Regions from separate parts of the Streptomyces sp. NBC_00667 genome, predicted to be linked through region 2. Evidence: riboswitches for the same ligand, from Rfam matches in the RefSeq annotation. Region 2 holds a riboswitch; the other holds the start of a gene.

Region 1 (6,660 bases), 1.7 Mb from region 2:
AGATGGAGGCCGTCGAAGCGATCTGCTCCTTGGTCTCGACATCCTTGGCCTGCGCGAGCAGGGCGGCGGAGACGGCCTCGACGGCCTTCTCGATACCACGCTTGAGGGCCATCGGGTTGGCGCCGGCGGCCACGTTGCGCAGACCCTCGCGGACGAGCGCCTGGGCCAGCACGGTGGCGGTGGTCGTACCGTCGCCCGCGACGTCGTCCGTCTTCTTGGCGACTTCCTTGACCAGCTCGGCGCCGATCTTCTCGTACGGGTCCTCGAGCTCGATCTCCTTGGCGATGGACACACCATCGTTGGTGATCGTGGGGGCGCCCCACTTCTTCTCAAGGACGACGTTGCGACCCTTGGGGCCAAGGGTGACCTTGACGGCGTCGGCGAGCTGGTTCATGCCACGCTCGAGACCGCGCCGGGCCTCCTCGTTGAACGAAATGATCTTGGCCATCTGAAGTGGTCCTCCAGGACTGGGGTGGATTGCTCCTGGACCGCGCCCGCGCCCGCGACGGACGGCCTGCGAGCCCGGCGGTTCCTTCCCGCCGGACCCTCGGGCCTCACCGACCCGGTCCTCGTTTCAGTAGCACTCTCACCTGGAGAGTGCTAACGCCAATGATTAGCACTCGACCCCGTCGAGTGCAAGCGGCTTCGGCAACGCCGGGCCACGACGCGCCCGGGACGCACGAGGGGCCCACATCCCGTCTCCGGGATGTGGGCCCCTCGTGCGCCTGACGCCTCAGAGCGTCCGGCGACTGTAGACCTGTTGCGTCGGTGGTCGATCGCGCCGGGTTAGCCGAGTGCGAGCTTGACCATGTCCGCCTGAGGACCCTTCTGGCCCTGCGAGATCTCGAACTCGACCCGCTGACCCTCTTCAAGGGTGCGGTACCCGTCCATCTGGATGGCGCTGTAGTGGACGAACACATCCGCACCACCGTCGACCGCGATGAAGCCGTAGCCCTTCTCCGCGTTGAACCACTTGACGGTGCCCTGAGCCATGCCTAACTCCCCTATTACTGGCCCTTGCGCAGGACCGCACTTCGCGGACCCGGGTCAGAACTTGCGCCGGAACGCCTCGACCGCGGCTGAATGTATCCGCACCGGTGCTGTCTGCAACAGGTCATTCCGACGAGAATTCTGGACAAGAAGGAATATGGAAATCACGTGAAAAGTAGGCATATTCCCGGGCAACTCGGGCCCGACATCCGGCACCAAAGGCCCATACCAGACTCGCATGTTGACTCAATGTCAACCCTCCGGCGGCCCGCTCATATGCGGCGGGCAAGAACAGCGGAGGGGACTTCCCCAACTCTACCGCGCCCAATCAAGCAGAATTACCCCCTCCACTTTTAGCGGAGGGGGCAATTCAGGTGTGACTGGACGGGACGGGAACGGGAATCCCGGTGTCAGCAGCCGCCGGCCACGGCCGGGATGATCGACACTCCGGCGCCGTCCGGCGTCGCCGTCTGCAGGCCGCCCTCGAAGCGCACGTCGTCGTCGTTGACGTAGACGTTCACGAAGCGGCGCAGCTTGCCCTGGTCGTCCAGGACGCGGGCCGCGATGCCCGGGTGGTTCTTCTCCAGGGACTCGATGACCTCGGAGAGGGTCGCGCCCTCGGCGGGCACCTCGGCCTGGCCGCCGGTGTAGGTGCGCAGGATGGTGGGGATGCGGACGTTGACGCTCATGGCGCTGCTGCCTTTCCGGAAGCGGTGGGGGTGGGTCGTGCCTCAGGCCAGGCCGGCGGCGCGGAACGCGTCCAGGCTGGGGCGGATGGTGGCGGTCTGGCCGCTGTCCGAGGCCACCGCCTCCAGGGTCTTGAGGCCGTCACCGGTGTTGAGGACGACCGTGGTCAGGGAGGGGTCGAGCTGCCCGTTCTCGATGAGCTTCTTCGTCACGCCGACGGTCACCCCGCCCGCGGTCTCGGCGAAGATGCCCTCGGCCCGCGCGAGGATCTTGATGGCCTCGACGACCTGCTCGTCGTTGACGTCCTCGACGTAACCCCCGGTGCGGCGGGCGATGTCCAGGACGTAGGGGCCGTCCGCCGGGTTGCCGATCGCCAGGGACTTGGCGATGGTGTTCGGCTTCTGCGGGCGGACCACCTCGTGCCCGGCCTTGAAGGCGGTCGACACGGGCGAGCAGCCCTCGGCCTGCGCGCCGAAGATCTTGTACGGCTTGTCCTCGACCAGCCCGAGCTTGATCAGCTCCTGGAGGCCCTTGTCGATCTTCGTCAGCTGCGAGCCCGACGCGATGGGGATCACGATCTGGTCGGGCAGCTGCCAGCCGAGCTGCTCGCAGATCTCGTAGGCCAGCGTCTTGGAGCCCTCGCCGTAGTACGGGCGCAGGTTGACGTTGACGAAGCCCCAGCCCTCGCCCAGCGGGTCGCCGATGAGCTCCGAGCAGAAGCGGTTGACGTCGTCGTAGTTGCCCTCGATGCCGACGAGGTCGCCACCGTAGACACCGGCCATGACGACCTTGCCCTGCTCCAGGTCGTGCGGGATGAACACGCAGGACCGGAAGCCGGCCCGGGCGGCCGCGGCGCCGACGGCGCCGGCCAGGTTGCCGGTGGAGGAGCAGGAGAGCGTGGTGTAGCCGAACGCGCGGGCGGCCTCGACGGCGATGGCGACGACACGGTCCTTGAAGGAGTGCGTCGGGTTGCCGGAGTCGTCCTTGACGTAGAGCTTGCCGGTGACGCCGAGCTCCTTGGCCAGGTTGGCCGCGTCCACCAGCTTGGTGAAGCCCGGGTTCAGGCTGGGCTTGGAGGCCACGTCCGCGGGGACGGGCAGCAGCGGGGCGTAACGCCAGATGTTGTCGGGCCCCGCCTCGATCGCGGCGCGCAGCGCCTCCGGGTCACCGGTCGGCAGGTCGTACGCGACTTCGAGCGGTCCGAAACACTCGGCGCAGGCGAAGATCGGGCCGAGCGCGAAGCGGGTTCCGCATTCGCGGCAGGACAGGCCGGTGGCGGGTCCGAGATCGACAGGGGCGCCGGTGGATCCGGCAGAGGTGGCGACGGTCTGTGCAGCCATGATGGCGAGGCCCTTTCTCCTCATCTTCCCCATGGCGCACTTCGCCATGAGACGGAATTGGCACCTTCCCTAGCCGGGGACCTCGCTGACGTCGCTGTGTGCGCGATCGCGAGAACCGACTGGAGGGTTGCCGGGGCTTCAACGGGCCGTGTCCCTCTGCCCCTCTGGATGAGCGGTATGGCACCGGCGCGCGCTCTGCGGCGCCTCCGGGCGTTTGTGCACGAGGACCCCGGCATGCCGTGGTCCTTCGCGTTGTTCAAGACTGTAACCGAAGGCCCGGGTGGTTGAGACAGCCGTCCGAACGGCGAGATGGATCGTATTTCGCCCGAAACCGCCTGCCGACCCGTTCGCCCCGAACGCATCGATCCCAGGAGTGCCCGAAGTGCTGGAAGAGGTGGAGCGCTGGCTGGCCGACCGCTCCTGGTCGGCCGACGACCGTCCGCTCGGCCGGCTGCTGGAGCGCAAGCGCGCGTCGGGAGCCACCGTCAGCGTGGTGCTGCCCGCGCTCGACGAGGAGGCCACGGTCGGCGCGATCGTCGAGGTGATCCGCCGCGACCTGATCGAAGGGCTGCCGTTCCCCTTGGTGGACGAGCTGGTCGTGGTCGACTCCGGGTCGAGCGACCGTACGGCGGAGGTCGCCGCGAAGGCGGGCGCGCGCGTGGTGCACCGCGACGCGGTCCTGCCGCGGCTGCCGGCGGTGCCCGGCAAGGGCGAGGTGCTGTGGCGCTCGCTGCTCGCCACCACCGGCGACATCGTCTGCTTCGTGGACGCCGACCTGCGGGACTTCTCCTCCGCGTTCGTCTCCGGCACGGTCGGCCCGCTGCTGACCGAACCCGACGTGCAGTTCGTCAAGGCGATGTACGACCGCCCGCTCGGCGACGCGCCGGGCCAGGGCGGACGCGTCACGGAGCTGGTGGCCCGGCCGCTGCTGAACCTGCACTGGCCGCAGCTGGCCGGGTTCGTCCAGCCGCTGGGCGGCGAGTACGCCGCACGGCGCTCCCTGCTGGAACGCCTCCCCTTCCCCGTCGGCTACGGCGTGGAACTGGGCCTGCTGGTGGACGCGCTGCACACGGTGGGGCTGGACGCGCTGGCCCAGGTCGACGTCGGCGTACGGCTGCACCGCCACCAGGACGGGCAGGCGCTCGGCCGGATGGCCGCGGCGATCTACCGCACCGCGCAGCTGCGGCTCTCGCGCGGGCACCTGGTACGGCCGGCGCTGACCCAGTTCGAGCGGGGCCCGCAGGGCTTCGTGGCGCGGACGTACGCCGTGGACACCGAGGAGCGGCCGCCGATGCTGGAGATCGAGGAGTACGCGGTGCGCCGCGTGGCCTGACGCCGTGGCGTGACGCGTGGCGTGACGCGGCGGCGGGTTTGAGGCGGGTGCGGCGGGGTTAGGTTCGCGGCATGGCTTCCCAGGTACTCGTCGCCGCGAACCGCGGCCCCCTCTCGTACGCCCACGCCCCCGACGGCACCCTCAGCGCCCGGCGCGGCGGGGGCGGTCTGGTCTCCGGACTCTCCGCGGCGCTCGCGGAGCAGCCGGACGCGGTGTGGATCTGCGCGGCGCTGTCGGAGGGCGACCGGGAAGCGGTGCGGCGGGGGGTTTCCGAGCCGGGTGTCCGGATGCTGGACATCGATCCCGCGGTCTACGACGCCGCGTACAACGGCATCGCGAACTCGGTGCTCTGGTTCACCCACCACCACCTGTACGACATCCCGCGCGAGCCGGTCTTCGACGCGGAGTTCCGGCGGCGCTGGGACGCGTACGTCCTGTACAACCGGGCCTTCGCGGACGCGCTGGCGGCGGAGGCGGGCGAGGGCGCGGCGGTGCTGGTGCAGGACTACCAGCTGGCGCTGGTGCCGGGGATGCTGCGCGTCCTGCGGCCCGACCTGCGCATCGCGCACTTCACGCACACCCCGTGGGCCTCGCCCGACGTCCTGCGGATGCTGCCGCGGTACGTCGTGGAGGAGCTGACCTGGGGCATGCTCGGGGCGGACCTGCTGGGCTTCCACACCGGGGAATGGGCGCGGGCGTTCCTGGCGGCGATGCCGTTCGACGGCGCCGAGGGCAGCGCGGAGGAGGTCCGGGAGGGGACCGTGGAGCACCGGCGGGAGTCGGGGTGGCCGCGGCGCACGACCGAGGTCCGGGCGTTCCCGCTGGGCGTGGACGGGGACGACCTGCGGGCGCTGGCGCACCGGCCGGAGGTCGACGACAAGCTGGCGGGGCTGCGGGCGGAGGTCGGCGACCGCAAGACGATCGTCCGGGTGGACCGGACGGAGCTGTCCAAGAACATCCTGCGCGGCCTGCTGGCGTACCGGGAACTGCTGACGACGCACCCGGAGTGGCGGGAGCGGGTCGTGCACATGGCGTCGGCGTACCCCTCACGGCAGGACCTGGCGGTGTACCGGGAGTACACGACGGCGGTCCGGGATCTGGCGGCGGAGATCAACGCGGAGCTGGGGACGGCGGACTGGCAGCCGGTGCTGGTCTCGGTGGAGGACGACTTCGCGCGCTCGCTGGCGGCGTACCGGATGGCGGACGTCGCCCTGGTGAACCCGGTCCGGGACGGGATGAACCTGGTGGCGAAGGAGATCCCGGTGGTGTCGGAGGCGGGCTGCGCGCTGGTGCTGTCGACGGGGGCGGGGGCGTACGAGGAGCTCCGCTCGGACGCGTTGACGGTGAACCCGTACGACGTGTCGGAGACGGCGGCGGCGTTGCACGCGGCGCTGGCGATGCCGGACGCCGAGCGGGCGGAGCGCACGAAGCGCCTCTCGGCCGCCGCCACCGCCCTCCCCCCGACGACCTGGTTCACGGCCCAACTCTCCGCCCTCCAGTCCCCCTGACCCCTCCCCCACCGCCCCTCCGCCACGCCTCCAGCCCCGCGGCGTCCCCCCACCCCCGCCGGCGCTTGAGGCGCGGGCGCCCCTCCAGCCCCGCCGGCGTTTGAGGCGCGGGTCTGGGCGGAGCCCAGGTACACCCCCAGCCCCGCCAGCGCTTGAGGCGCGCGTCCGGGCAGAGCCCAGGTACACCCCCAGCCCCGCCGGCGTTTGAGGCGCGCGTCCGGGCGGAGCCCAGGTACACCCCCAGCCCCGCCGGCGTTTGAGGCGCGCGTCCGGGCGGAGCCCAGGTACACCCCAGCCCCGCCGGCGTTTGAGGCGCGGGTCTGGGCAGAGCCCAGGGAACGGTGGAAGGGCGGGTAGGGGACGGCTCCGCGCAGCGGCAACCCGGGCTGCGCCCGGGCCTTGCGGGGCTCCGCCCCGCACCCCGCGCCTCAAACGCCGGCGAGGCTGAATCAGCCCGACCGGGTCGGCCCCGCGGGGGCCACACCTCAAACGCCGGCCAGGCTGAACGGCCCGACCCGGTCAGCCCCGCAGGGTGGCGGCCAGGGTGGCCAGGAACGCGGCGACCTCCGCCGGCCCCGGGAGGACCAGGTCGGCCCGGGAGGCGAGCTCCGGGACCTCCGACGAGCTGCAGACCAGCAGCCCCGGCACCCCCTCCGCCCGCCGCTTCTCGACAGCGGCATAGGCCGCGAGGTCCCCCAGGTCGTCCCCCGCGTACAGCACCGCCTCCGCCCCGACCTCCTCCAGGTACTCCGTCAGGGCGACGCCCTTGTCCATCCCCGGCGGCCGCAACTCCAGCACCGCC
Region 2 (6,660 bases):
GCCACTGGGGGGCTTTACGCCGCCTTCGCCCCCGCGGGCAAGGCGCAGGCCGATGAAACCGCCCAGTCCCTCGCCATCGAGGAGGGCAAGAAGCTCTACGCCGTGGGCTGCGCAAGCTGCCACGGAACCGGCGGTCAGGGTTCCACTGACGGCCCCAGCCTGGTCGGCGTCGGCTCCGCGGCCGTCGACTTCCAGGTGAGCACGGGCCGCATGCCCGCCCAGCAGCCCGGCGCCCAGGTGCCGGCGAAGCCTCCGGTCTACACGCAGGCCCAGATCGACCAGCTGGCCGCGTACATCTCCTCCCTGGGAGCCGGCCCGTCCGTGCCCACCCAGAAGCAGGTCGACCCGGCGGGTGCCGACATCGCCAAGGGTGGCGAACTGTTCCGCAACAACTGCGCGCAGTGCCACAACTTCACCGGCGAGGGCGGCGCCCTGACGCACGGCAAGTACGCTCCCAACCTTGCGGACGTCTCGCCGAAGCACATCTACGAGGCCATGCTCACCGGCCCGCAGAACATGCCCTCCTTCCCCGACAGCACGATGCCGGAGAAGCAGAAGAAGGACATCATCGCGTACCTCCAGAACGTGAACGGCGACGAGTCGGTCAGCCCTGGCGGCCTGAAGCTCGGTGGCCTCGGCCCCGTCTCCGAGGGTCTGTTCGGCTGGATCTTCGCTCTGGGTGCGCTGATCGCTGTCGCCGTCTGGGTCGCGGCCCACACCGCTAAGGCCAAGAAGTCATGAGTAGCCAAGACATTCCCGAAGAGAAGCACCTGCCGAGCGAGCAGGGCGACGCGCACCACGGTGGCGTAGCAGTCGCGGACGACCCGTTCGCCGACCCGGGCCTGCCGGTCCACAAGCCGCGCATCCAGGACATCGACGAGCGGGCCGCCAAGCGGTCCGAGCGCACTGTCGCGATGCTGTTCACGCTGTCGATGCTGGCCACGATCGGCTTCATCGCCGCGTACGTGACCATCCCCGTCGACAGGTTCGTGTACATCTTCCCCATCGGGAAGGTGAGCGGCCTGAACTTCGCCCTCGGCCTGACCCTGGGCACGGCCCTCTTCTGCATCGGCGCGGGCGCGGTCCACTGGGCCCGCACCCTGATGTCCGACGTGGAGGTCGCCGACGAGCGCCACGCCATCGCGGCGCCGCCGGAGGTCAAGGCCAAGGTCCTCCAGGACTTCGCCGACGGTGCGAGCGAGTCGGCCATCGGCCGCCGTCCGCTGATCCGCAACACCATGCTGGGCGCGCTGGCCATGCTGCCGCTGTCCGCCCTGGTGATCATGCGGGACCTGGGCCCGCTGCCCGAGGACAAGCTCCGCAAGACCGTCTGGGCCAAGGGCAAGCTGCTCATCAACCAGAACACGATGGAGCCGCTGCGTCCCGAGGACGTGGTCGTCGGTTCGCTGACCTTCGCCATGCCGGAAGGCCTGGAGGAGACCCAGCACGACTTCCAGAACCAGATCGCCAAGGCCGCCCTGATGATCGTCCGGCTCCAGCCGCAGGACATCAAGGACAAGCGGGAGCTGGAGTGGTCCCACGACGGCATCGTGGCGTTCTCCAAGATCTGTACCCACGTCGGCTGCCCGATCAGCCTGTACGAGCAGCAGACGCACCACGTGCTCTGCCCGTGCCACCAGTCCACCTTCGACCTCTCCGACGGCGCCCGAGTCATCTTCGGCCCCGCTGGTCACGCGCTTCCGCAGCTGCGGATCGGCGTCAATGACGAAGGCTTCCTCGAAGCGCAGGGCGACTTCGAAGAGCCCGTCGGTCCTGCATTCTGGGAGCGCGGATGAGCACTGCCACCACCACCGACAGTCAGCGCAAAGCGCCCGCCGGCGAGCGGGTAGCGGACTGGGCCGACGGCCGCCTGGGCATCTACAGCCTGGCCAAGTCGAACATGCGCAAGATCTTCCCGGACCACTGGTCCTTCATGCTCGGTGAGATCTGCCTCTACAGCTTCATCATCATCATCCTCACGGGTGTGTACCTGACGCTGTTCTTCCACCCGAGCATGAACGAGGTCGTCTACCACGGCCCGTACGTGCCGATGCAGGGCGTCCCGATGTCAGAGGCCTTCGCCTCGACGCTCGACATCAGCTTCGACGTCCGCGGCGGTCTGCTCATCCGGCAGATCCACCACTGGTCGGCGCTCATCTTCGTCGCGGCCATGGTCGTGCACATGATGCGCGTGTTCTTCACCGGCGCGTTCCGCAAGCCGCGTGAGGTCAACTGGATCTTCGGCTTCCTGCTGCTGGTCCTCGGCATGTTCACCGGTTTCACCGGTTACTCCCTGCCGGACGACCTGCTCTCGGGCACCGGTGTCCGCTTCATGGAGGGCGCGATCCTGTCCGTGCCGATCGTCGGCACGTACCTGTCGTTCTTCCTCTTCGGCGGCGAGTTCCCCGGCGGCGACTTCGTCGCACGGTTCTACTCGATCCACATCCTGCTGCTGCCCGGCATCATGATGGGCCTGCTGGTGGCCCACCTGATCCTGGTCTTCTACCACAAGCACACCCAGTACGCGGGCCCCGGCAAGACGAACAACAACGTCGTCGGCATGCCGCTGCTGCCGGTCTACATGGCCAAGGCCGGAGGCTTCTTCTTCCTGGTCTTCGGTGTCATCGCGGCCATCGCGGCGCTCGCCTCGATCAACCCGATCTGGGCGCTCGGCCCGTACCGCCCGGACCACGTGTCCACCGGTGCGCAGCCCGACTGGTACATGGGTATGCCGGAAGGCCTGATCCGTGCCATGCCGGGCTGGGAGATCAACCTGTGGGGCCACACCCTCGTCCTGGGCGTGTTCATCCCGCTGCTGCTCTTCCCGCTGGTGCTGGGCGCGATCGCCGTCTGGCCGTTCATCGAGTCCTGGGTCACCGGGGACAAGCGTGAGCACCACCTGCTGGACCGCCCGCGCAACGTCCCGACCCGTACGGCCTTCGGTGTCGCCTGGATCGCGGAGTACATCGTGCTCCTGATCGGCGGTGGAAACGACATGTTCGCGCAGTACTTCCACCTCTCGATCAACAACATCACCTGGTTCGTCCGGATCGGCTTCTTCGTCGTCCCGGTCCTCGCCTTCATCGCCACCAAGCGGATCTGCCTCGGCCTCCAGCGCCGGGACCACGACAAGGTGCTGCACGGTCGCGAGACCGGCATCATCAAGCGCCTGCCGCACGGTGAGTTCGTCGAGGTCCACGAGCCGCTGCCGCAGGCCAAGCTGCACACGCTCACCGCGCATGAGCAGTACCAGCCGATCGAACTCGGCCCGACGGTCGACGAGAACGGCGTGGAGCGCAAGCCCAAGGCCATGGAGAAGCTCCGCGCGAAGCTCAGCAAGGGCTTCTACGCGGAGAACAACCAGATTCCGAAGCCCACGGTGGAGGAGTACAAGGAGATCCAGAGCGGCCACGGCCACCACTGATCTCCGGGAGGACCCGTTAGAGGGATCGGTTCCGGCCAATCCCCGTGTCGCCACGGCGAGAGCCCCGTCCAGGGTCTGGACGGGGCTCTTTGCCGTCCGCCGAGGCTGGATAGGCTGGGCTCCTCACCCCATTCGACGTGGAACTTTCCCGAGCAGCAGGAGCGGACCATGAACGTTGTGACCCCGGCAGGCGGCGACAGCGTGGCGGCCCGCGGCTGGCCGGGTCTCCTCGACGCCCTGCTCACCGGCCGGGACCTGGGCCCGGACGACACCGCCTGGGCCATGGACCGGATCATGCGGGGCGAGGCCACGGACGCGCAGATCGCCGGGTTCGTGGTGGCGCTGCGGGCCAAGGGGGAGACCGTCGCGGAGATCAACGGCATGGTGCGTGCCATGTACGAACACGCCAACCTCATCGAGGTCCCGGGCCGGACGGTGGACATCGTCGGCACGGGCGGGGACGGCGCGAAGACGGTCAACATCTCCACCATGTCGGCGCTCGTGGTGGCCGGAACGGGCGCCAAGGTGGTCAAGCACGGGAACCGGGCCGCCTCTTCGGCGAGCGGCTCCTCCGACGTACTGGAGAAGCTCGGCGTCAACCTCAACCTCACCCCGGCCCGGGTCGTCGAGGTCGCGGAAGAGGCCGGCATCACCTTGTGCTTCGCCGTCAAGTTCCACCCCGCGCTGCGGCACGTGGCGGCGGCCCGCAAGGAGCTGGGCATCCGGACCACCTTCAACTTCCTCGGCCCGCTGACCAACCCGGCGAAGGTGCGCGCGCAGGCCACGGGCGTGGCCGACGCCCGGGTGGCGCCCATCGTCGCCGGGGTGCTCGCGGAGCGGGGTTCCTCGGCGCTGGTCTTCCGCGGCGACGACGGCATGGACGAACTGACCACGACCGCCACCTCGCGGGTCTGGTGGGTCCGCGAGGGCACCGTCACCGAGCTGCCGTTCGACCCGCGCGACGTCGGTATCCCGATCGTGGGCGCCGGGGACCTGCGCGGCGAGGACGCCTCGTACAACGCGGACGTCGCCCGCCGGTTGCTGGCCGGCGAGACCGGTCCCGTACGCGACGCCGTCCTGCTGAACTCGGCGGCTGCCCTGGTGGCGCTGGATCCGGGCACGGGCTCGCTGGAGGAGCAGATCGCCGCGGGCATCGCCCGTGCGGCCGAATCCATCGACTCGGGCGCGGCGCGGGCGGCGTTGGAGCGCTGGGTCGCGGCCAGCAACGCGTAGGTCCTCGGGCGCGGCGGTGGGCCCCGGTCCGGAATGTGGACCGGGGTCCCCGGCGTGGGGGATCTTGTGGCAGGATGCTGGGCAGGTCACGAGTGACAGCGTTTTGGCCCCGGCTCGCTGTCCGGCAACCCTCCTTCCGTGGCGGGGTGCCCCGGGTGATGACCAGGCCGTAGGCAGTGAGGTCTACGGCAAGCGCGGATCCCTCGAAACCGGGGATCCTGGTTGTCGAGGAGCGTTTTCCATGAGCAAGCGAATGCGATAGGGCGGCTCCGCCCCTTCTTCACCCTCGGAAACAGGGTCCCTTCCGCGTACCCGCATCCCCGAGGCATCCCCGTACCCCGGACGGCCGCAGGGCCGTACCCGCGTACGGGCAGACCCCGAAGCCGTTCCGCCCTGCCGCCGGGAGACACCGCCATGTCCGCATACGCATCCGCAACCGCATCCCTGAACACCACCGCCGACCGCACCCCGTGTGCCGAGCCGCTGCCCGTGCTCGGCCGGGACGTCACCGTCCCGCTCGTCACCGGTGGCGAGGTCACCTACGCGGCGCTCGACTACGCGGCCAGCGCGCCGGCGCTGCAGCGGGTGTGGGACGACGTGGCCGCGTACGCCCCGTACTACGGCAGCGTGCACCGCGGCGCCGGGTACCTCTCGCAGCTGTCCACCGACCTGTTCGAGCAGAGCCGGGTCACGGTCGCGGAGTTCCTGGACTGCCGCCCCGCCGACCAGGTGGTCTTCACCCGGTCCACGACCGACTCGCTGAACCTGCTCGCCGCCGTGCTCCCGGCCGGCTGCCAGGTCTTCGTCTTCGAGACCGAGCACCACGCGTCGCTGCTGCCGTGGGGCGACGCGCGGGTCACCTACCTCGACGCGCCGCGCACCCCGGACGAGGCCGTCGCCACCCTGGAGCGGGCGCTGGCCGCGCGGGACCCTTACGGCCCGGCGCTGGTGTGCGTCACCGGCGCGTCCAACGTCACCGGCGAACTGTGGCCGGTGAAGGAACTCGCCGCCGCGGCGCACGCCCACGGCGCGCGGATCGTGCTGGACGCCGCCCAGCTGGCGCCGCACCACCCCGTCTCGGTGCGGGAACTGGACGTGGACTGGATCGCCTTCTCCGGGCACAAGCTCTACGCGCCGTTCGGCTCGGGCGTGCTCGCCGGGCGGGCCGACTGGCTCCAGGAGGCGCAGCCCTACCTGGCCGGTGGCGGAGCCTCGCGGAAGGTGGCGCGGCGCGAGGACGGGGGCGTGGACGTCGAGTGGCACACCACGGCCGCGCGGCACGAGGCCGGCTCCCCGAACGTCATCGGCGTCTACTCCATCGCCTCCGCCTGCCGGGCGCTGACCGAGGCGGGCTTCGAGGGCCTGGTCGAGCGGGAGCAGCACCTGATCGGCAAGGTCCGCGACGGCCTGGCGGAGGTCCCGGCGGTCCGCGTGCTGTCCCTGTTCGGCAACGACGCCCCGCGGGTCGGCGTGATCTCGTTCGTGGTGGAGGGCTGGAACAGCTCGCACTTCGCCGCCGCGCTGTCGGCCGAGTACGGCATCGGCGTCCGCGACGGCCTGTTCTGCGCCCACCCGCTGGTGCGGACGCTGCTCGGCAGTGAGCCGCAGGCCCAGGGCGAATGCGGAGCGCCGGAGGCGGCGGGCGAGCGGAGCGAGGTGGGGGTCCCCCCGGCCGAAGGCCGGGGGAGGTCGCTGAACGCGATCCGCGTCAGCTTCGGCGCGGGCACCCCCGACGAGCACGTCGAGCGCTTCGTCCGCGCGGTCCGCGAGCTCGTCGCGGACGGCGCCAAGTGGAAGTACCGCACCGAAGAGGGCCGCTGCGTCCCCGTTTCCTGACGCGCCTGCGGGGGAGCCGCGCTCCCGCGCACGTCCTGTCCGGCGACGGCACGCCCGGGAGTCCGTGACGGGCAGCCGGCGGCCGAGCGGCCCGGCCGGGGGAGAGCCGGCCGGAGCCGTGGGGCGGGCCCGGGGCGCCGGCCCGGGTTCCGCTGCCCCCGGCCAGG

Evidence for each region. Region 2 has a riboswitch for S-adenosylmethionine ahead of OHA81_RS09680 (aminotransferase class V-fold PLP-dependent enzyme). Riboswitches for the same ligand answer to the same signal wherever they lie in the genome.
Region 1: linked by a shared signal. The riboswitch ahead of thrC (threonine synthase) and the one ahead of OHA81_RS09680 (aminotransferase class V-fold PLP-dependent enzyme) in region 2 are both predicted to bind S-adenosylmethionine.

Annotation. Positions count from the first base shown of each region.
Region 1 is NZ_CP109022.1:3,783,164-3,789,823, reverse strand. It holds gene groL (chaperonin GroEL) at 1-448, opposite strand, end outside; gene OHA81_RS17670 (cold-shock protein) at 787-993, opposite strand; gene OHA81_RS17665 (MoaD/ThiS family protein) at 1,401-1,679, opposite strand; gene thrC (threonine synthase) at 1,722-3,017, opposite strand; SAM riboswitch class I at 3,035-3,192, opposite strand; gene OHA81_RS17655 (glucosyl-3-phosphoglycerate synthase) at 3,400-4,350, shown strand; gene OHA81_RS17650 (alpha,alpha-trehalose-phosphate synthase (UDP-forming)) at 4,422-5,858, shown strand; gene otsB (trehalose-phosphatase) at 6,378-6,660, opposite strand, start outside.
Region 2 is NZ_CP109022.1:2,039,048-2,045,707, reverse strand. It holds gene qcrC (cytochrome bc1 complex diheme cytochrome c subunit) at 1-741, shown strand, start outside; gene qcrA (cytochrome bc1 complex Rieske iron-sulfur subunit) at 738-1,796, shown strand; gene qcrB (cytochrome bc1 complex cytochrome b subunit) at 1,793-3,424, shown strand; gene trpD (anthranilate phosphoribosyltransferase) at 3,593-4,657, shown strand; SAM riboswitch class IV at 4,742-4,858, shown strand; gene OHA81_RS09680 (aminotransferase class V-fold PLP-dependent enzyme) at 5,072-6,493, shown strand.